One region of the Burkholderia alba genome, then DNA from elsewhere that is predicted to be linked to it. Evidence: riboswitches for the same ligand, from Rfam matches in the RefSeq annotation. Region 1 holds a riboswitch; each other region holds the start of a gene.

Region 1 (2,193 bases):
TCCGGATCACCGATCGCGCGACGGGCAAGGAGGTCTATAACGTGTCGGCCCGCAACTCGGGCGAAGGGTCGTCGCTGCTGCGGGCAATGCCGTATCTCGTGCGCGCCGCGCTCGCCGATTTCCCGCTCGGCAACGGCATCGTGCATTCGGTGCGGCTGCCGGTCGACAAAGGCGGCGTGCAGGCGGCGCCGGGCGCCAACGAGCGGGCGGTGCCGGCCGCGCCGGCTTCCGGCGCCGCGCCGAAGTAATGCCGCTGTAAGCCGGGCGCCGGCCGCCCGGCTACCGCCCGCGTTGCCGCGGGCGCCTGCCCGGCCGCGTCGCGGCCGGGTTCACGATCAGACCCCTACCCCGAACAGCGCGAGCGCGCCCAGCACGACGAACATCACGGCGGCGATGCCATGCACGACGCGCGTCGGCAGCCGGTGCGCGAAGCGGTCGCCCAGCACGATCGCCGGCACGTTCGCGAGCATCATCCCGAAGGTCGTGCCCGCGACCACTCCGACGTAATCCTGGAAGCGCGCGGCCAGCGCGACGGTGGCGAGCTGCGTCTTGTCGCCCATTTCCGCGAGGAAGAACGCGACGAAGGTCGCGCCGAACACGCCGAGCTTCGAGCGGTTCGCGTTGGCTTCGTCGGCGTCGAGCTTGTCCGGCACGAGAATCCACAGACCCATCCCGATGAACGACGCGGCGAGCGCCCAGCGCATCACCGACGGCGTGACGTACGCGCCGAGCCATTCGCCGAGCGCGCCCGCGCACGCGTGATTGATCAGGGTCGCGGCTAGCACGCCGAGGATGATCGGAATCGGCTTGCGGTAGCGGGCCGCGAGCACCAGGGAAAGCAGTTGGGTTTTGTCGCCGATTTCGGCAAGCGCGACGGCGCCGGTGGAGATCAGGAAGGCTTGATTCACGGGGGAGAATATCCTCGGGCCTGGTTGCATGCGAGCGACGATCCGCCGCGCGCCGGGCCCATTTGCGGCGCGCAGTGAATCATCGGTCTCGCCAGGCCAACTATGTTTGCTGCGTCCGCCATGGCCGCGATGGCCAAGTCTGTTGACGGACGCCCCCGTCATCGATGCGGTGCGCCGTACTGGCGCCGATCGAGCGAAGCGGCTACTCCCCAATGAGGAGCGGATTCTAACACGCGATTTTTAGCGCTGGAAAGCGGGACTGTCGATGTAGAAACGGCGCCCCGGAGCGGGGCGCCGTCGAGGGCGCGGGGGAACGGAAGGGGGCAACGCAGCGGCGCCGCCCCGGCCCCCGCGCAGCGATCCCGTCGTTCAGGCGGGCACGGCGCTTGCCTGCGCCTGGCGATGCGCGCCGCGCGCGGTATCGCGCTGGTGGGCGCAGCGGCCTGCCGCATAGGTGCGATACACCGCGCGGTCGTCGCCGAGCAGCGCGAGCGCGAACAGCAGCGCCTCCAGCGATTCGGCATGCGCGGTGCGGCGCGCGAGCAGCGGCGTCGCGGCCGGATCGAGCACGACGAAGTCGGCTTCCGAGCGCGGCGCGAGCGTGCCGACGAGGTCGCCGAGGTCGAGCGCCTGCGCCGCGCCCGCCGTCGCGAGCCAGAACATCCGGGTCGCCGTCAGGTGATGACCGGACAGCCGGGCGACCTTGTGCGCTTCGTTCATCGTCTGCAGCATCGAGAACGACGTGCCGCCGCCGACATCGGTCGCGAGCGTGACCGGCACGCCGTATTCGCCCGCCTTGTCGAAATCGAACAGGCCGCTGCCGAGGAAGAAGTTCGACGTCGGGCAATGCGCGACCGTCGTGCCCGTCTGCGCCATCCGGCGCCGATCCTCGTCGTCGAGATAGATGCAGTGGCCGTACACCGCGCGGCGCCTGAGCATCCCGTAGTGATCGTAGATGTCGAGATAGCTGCGATGGCCCGGGAACAGCGCCGCCGCCCATTTCACCTCGTCGGTGTTTTCCGCGACGTGGCTCTGCAGGAAGACATCCGGATGCTTGCGCGCCAGCTCGCCGCAGGCTTCGAGCTGGGCTTCCGTCGAGGTCGGCGCGAAGCGCGGCGTCAGCGCGTACATCTGCCGGCCGTGGCCATGCCAGCGGTCGATCAGCGCGGCGCTGTCGTCGTAGCCCGATTGCGCGGTGTCGCGCAGGAACTCGGGGCAGTTGCGGTCCATCAGCACCTTGCCCGCGATCATCCGCAGGTTGCGCGCGTCGCTCGCGGCGAAGAGC
Region 2 (2,193 bases), on a different contig from region 1:
ACGGGCGAGAAAAAGCGTGAGACGGCTTCATACGCGATCAGCAGCGCAATCATCGCGAGCACGATCGCGCTGGTGAAGCCCGCGAGATCCCCCAGCTTGCCGGTGCCGAAGACAAAACGGGGATCGGTCGCATGCCTGCGCGCGTAGGTGTACGCGAGGGCCGCAATCAGCATCGCACCCGCGTGCGTCGACATGTGCAGCCCGTCGGCGACCAGTGCCAGCGAACCAAAGAGGCTGCCGCCGACAATCTCGGCCACCATCATGGCACTGCACAGCGCAATGACCATCCAGGTCCTGCGCTCGTTTTCCTCGTGGGCGGCGCCCAGGAAGATGTGGTCGTGCCCCGCCCCCAAGGCGGCGTCTTCAAACTTGCTCATGCTTTTCTCACTTGAAGTAGCTGTGGACTACCTCGATTAACTGTTCGGTGCCGCTGCCATGTTCGTCGTCCGGCTCGGCGTCAACCAGATGGGTGCGGATGTGGTCCTCCAGCACGACGGCGAGCAGCCCGTTCATCGCACCCCGACAACTGGTGACCTGCTGCAGCACTTCCATGCAGCCGCGCTCTTCCTCAAGCGCACGCTCAATGGCTTCAACCTGCCCCTTTATCCTGCGAATGCGGTTGAGCAGCTTCTGTTTTTCGCGAATCGTATGGCTCATGTCCGTTCTCCCGTTGCGGGCGCAGTGTAGCATCTATAGGGTAGGGGGGTATGCTAAAATGCACTTTCCCCTTTAGGTGGCACACCTTTATAATCGCGGCCCTCTTCGGGGAGTAGCCGCTCCGGACACGATGTCCGGGGGCATACGTCAACATACTTGTCAGCCTGACCGCGACATGGCGTGTGCAGCGCAAGCCTGGCAAGACCGATGACGTGTATCCCTACCGGACCGGGTCGCAGGGGTGCGTGTCATCGCGTGTTGACTGCGCGGCCCGGTAATAACAAGCCCCATGGAATCCTTCCTTGCCTCGACCAGAGTGGTCGCCCTTGCCGAAATTCCCAGCTGCTCTCACTCGTTCTCGCGGCCCGTTATCGCAAGCCCATTCCGATCGTGCTCGGCGTTTTCGTCGCAACGCTGGTCAATCACGGGTTTTCCGGCGCGCTGGGCGCGTGGCTCGCGAACGTCATCAATCCCCATGTCATGAACTGGGCCGTTGTCGCGTCATTCGCACTGATGGCCATCTGGATTCTGATTCCAGACAAGCTAGACGAGACAGATGCCGTCACGAAGAGACATATGGACGTGTTCGGCACGACAGTGGTGACGTTCTTCCTTGCCGAAATGAGCGACAAGACACAGGTGGTGACGGTTGCGCTGGCCGCGCGCTTTCACGAGTTTTTTGGAGTCGTTGCCGGTACGACGTTGGGCATGATGCTCGCGAATGTCCCCGTCATCTATCTCGGGCACAAGTTCGCTGACCGCTTGCCGACAAAGGCGGTGCATATCGTCGCGGCGATCATATTCGTGGTGCTAGGTGGCTTCGCGCTCAGAACGGCGCTCTATCCGGATGCTCACCCGATGTTCTGATGCCCCCGGAAGGCCGAGGTGCGCCATAAAGCTGCCAGTCGCTTCGCCGCCTTGAGCGTCGCCTCTTGGCCGAATCCGGAAATCGAAGCGGGTCGGCGGACACCGTGACGCACGTCGGCCTCGAACTTCCGTTCCCGACCCGTTGCGGTCAGTCGCACAGCACATTCGGTAAAGGATCGCCGGATGCGGGTATTGGCAGCCCCGGCCTCCTCGTATCTGATGAATTGCTATCAGTTTCGCTTGGGGTTCCACGCCTTATGTACAAACTCAAGACGGTTGCCATCCAGGTCGGCAACATTGGCGGCGTAGTATCCGGGGGCGAAGTAGGTACGATCTGCTGGCTTCCCCTCATCGATGCCGCCGGCTTTGATTGCTGCTGCGTAGGCGGCGTCAACCAGTTCAGTCGTGTCGCAGACGATCCCGAGGTAAAGGCCAGTCTCGCCGTGCTTGCGTTGACGTAGCCAGATGCTCGATCCAACACCCTTTCCGCTACCGTAAACATCGTCGCCGATGCCATAAAGATCCGGGATGCCATCCGGGCCCGAGGCGGAGTCGTAGTTGCCGAACACCTTCCAGCCCAGCGGCTTCAAGGCTTCCGAATAGAACGTCATCGCCTTGTCGATGTCGGTGACTGAGATGTAGACGTGGTCGATCATTGGTGTCCTTCGA
Region 3 (2,193 bases), on a different contig from region 1:
GCGCTGGTCGGTGGCATTGTGGGCGGTGGCCGCGATCGGGTTCGTCACGTATGCGGCGGCGGTGGGCACCGTGCTGGCCGCGATGAGGGCGCGGCGGTCGGCGCCGGGGTGACGTCGGCGTTTCAGCCCGGTTTGTCGAACTCGCCGGCTTCCAGATCCTGCCCGAAGTACGCCAGCCAGTCGCCTTCGTCGCCCCATGCGTAGTCCTTCGATACGCCGGTCGCGCGGCGGGTGAGGGCGATCATGCCCTTCAGGCCGATGACCTCGTCGCCTTTCGGCTCGGTCGTGTCGGTTTGCCGGAGATCGAAATCGTCCGCGGTATACCCGTTGCGGTGCAGGATCGCGAGGTAATCCCCGTGTTCGGAGGGGTCGATCAGGCGCATGGGGGCTCCTTTGGGCGTGAGTGCAGGATGACGTCGCCGGTCGGCGGGCGGGTATCGGCCGCGCAGGGCGGGGGCCGCTCGGCTCGTACCGCGTGAAAGACGCTTGCCGCGCCAGCTAGCGCTTCGGGCCCTTCATGTTTTCGACCTCCATTGCGGCCTGCCATTCCTCGTTCGCCTCGATGGGATCCATCGCGTCGTCGATCGACGACGTCGCCCGTTCTGCCGCCGCCCGCGTTTCGTCGGGCAGGATGTCGGGTTCGTCCGCATCGTCGCCCGGCGGCTGCATCATGTCGCGCAGCATCGCGGTCAGCTCCGGCGTATCCCACGGCAGGCCGCGCTGGGTCCGGACCTTGATGTAGTGCCGGACTTCCGCATCCTGCTCGGCAGTCAGCGGCAAGCCGCGGAAAGTGGATTCGGGGTCGGGCTGAAGCATGGCGCTCTCCTGCGATGCGTGGCCCCAGTGTAGTCCTCTTGCGGACCGCCAGGTATCCCGGCGCGGTGCTCGGCCCGGCGCCCGCCCGCCATTCCTGTCTCGAAAAGGGCGTCACGGCGGCTCCATGTATTACACCAGCCTTTCGACCGTGGTATGCTCGCGGCTGTCTTTGGGGAGTAGCCGGCTTCCATCTGCGTGGAAGCGCCTGCGTCAACATTCTCGGTCGCACAGACCGTGGCGCAGGTAGCCGTTCGGTTGGCAAGACCATCGACACACCACGCGACCGGTCGGGCGCGGCGGTGTGTCGTGGTTTTCAGCCCGACCTTGAGCGCTTACTCTTATGAATCCCGTCGCCACGCTGTTCCTTGCCTTTGCCATGTCCACCGACGCCTTCGCCGCCGCTATCGGCAAAGGCGCCACGCTCCATCGCCCTCGCTGGAGCGAGGCGATCCGGACCGGGCTGATCTTCGGTGTCATCGAAGCGCTGACGCCCCTGATCGGGTGGTTCCTCGGCAAGGCCGCCGCGCAATACGTCTCCGCGTGGGATCACTGGATCGCCTTCACGCTGCTGTTCGTCCTCGGCGCTCGCATGATCGTCAACGGCCTCACCGCGAAGGAAGAGGACGTGGAGAAACCCGCGACGCATTCGTTCTGGCTGCTGGCAATGACCGGCTTCGCCACGAGCATCGATGCGATGGCGGTCGGCGCGGGTCTCGCGTTCGTCGACGTCAACATCTACTCGACGGCCGCGGCGATCGGTCTTGCCACCATGGTGATGGTGACGATCGGCGTGATGCTCGGGCGCGTCATCGGCCGGGTCGTGGGGCGGCGGGCGGAGATCGCCGGCGGTGTAGTGCTGATCGCGATCGGCGGCACCATTCTCGCCGAGCACCTGCAGATTTTCAGCTGATCGACCGTGCTTACGCCGGGATCACGCCGGTTCAGTCGGGCGCTGCGGTCGAAAAGGGATGCGCGGCTGCCCGGGGGGCGGAGTCCGGCAATGCGCCCGGATTGCGCCATCGAGTGCGGCCTCAACCCGGCCGGGCGGTCGTTTCATGACCCTGTCGCAGGCGCAGGCTTGCAATCGCCGCGAGCAGCAGCGCGGCGGCGAGCAGCGCGAGGCCGTTCTTCGCATTGCCCGTCGTCTGTTCGATGGCGCCGACCACGGTCGGCCCGACGAAACCGCCCAGCAGACCGCAGGTGTTGACGAGCCCGAGCCCGCCCGCGAGCGCGCTGCCGCTCAGACGCGACGACGGAAACGTGAAGACGATCGACTGAACGACGAAGAACATCGCCGCCGCGCCGCACAGGCTCAGCAGGCCGAGCGCGGGCGACGCGTATGCGGCGCCCAGCAGCCCGGCCGCCATGACGCTCAGC

Evidence for each region. A riboswitch is a leader RNA that binds a small molecule or an ion and turns the genes downstream of it on or off. The one in region 1 is predicted to bind manganese.
Region 2: linked by a shared signal. The riboswitch ahead of RZR99_RS19270 (TMEM165/GDT1 family protein) and the one ahead of RZR99_RS04225 (TMEM165/GDT1 family protein) in region 1 are both predicted to bind manganese.
Region 3: linked by a shared signal. The riboswitch ahead of mntP (manganese efflux pump MntP) and the one ahead of RZR99_RS04225 (TMEM165/GDT1 family protein) in region 1 are both predicted to bind manganese.

What each region holds. Positions count from the first base shown of each region.
Region 1 covers NZ_JAWJWL010000003.1:174,821-177,013, forward strand. The annotation lists gene RZR99_RS04220 (DUF4136 domain-containing protein) at 1-248, shown strand, start outside; gene RZR99_RS04225 (TMEM165/GDT1 family protein) at 336-908, opposite strand; yybP-ykoY riboswitch at 1,002-1,131, opposite strand; gene guaD (guanine deaminase) at 1,278-2,193, opposite strand, start outside.
Region 2 covers NZ_JAWJWL010000016.1:114,829-117,021, reverse strand. The annotation lists gene dmeF (CDF family Co(II)/Ni(II) efflux transporter DmeF) at 1-377, opposite strand, end outside; gene RZR99_RS19275 (metal/formaldehyde-sensitive transcriptional repressor) at 385-657, opposite strand; yybP-ykoY riboswitch at 758-933, shown strand; partial or broken gene RZR99_RS19270 (TMEM165/GDT1 family protein) at 947-1,524, shown strand; gene RZR99_RS19265 (VOC family protein) at 1,755-2,180, opposite strand.
Region 3 covers NZ_JAWJWL010000010.1:223,774-225,966, reverse strand. The annotation lists gene RZR99_RS14135 (MFS transporter) at 1-112, shown strand, start outside; gene RZR99_RS14130 (transcriptional regulator) at 123-383, opposite strand; gene RZR99_RS14125 (hypothetical protein) at 499-816, opposite strand; yybP-ykoY riboswitch at 976-1,150, shown strand; gene mntP (manganese efflux pump MntP) at 1,157-1,726, shown strand; gene RZR99_RS14115 (MFS transporter) at 1,848-2,193, opposite strand, start outside.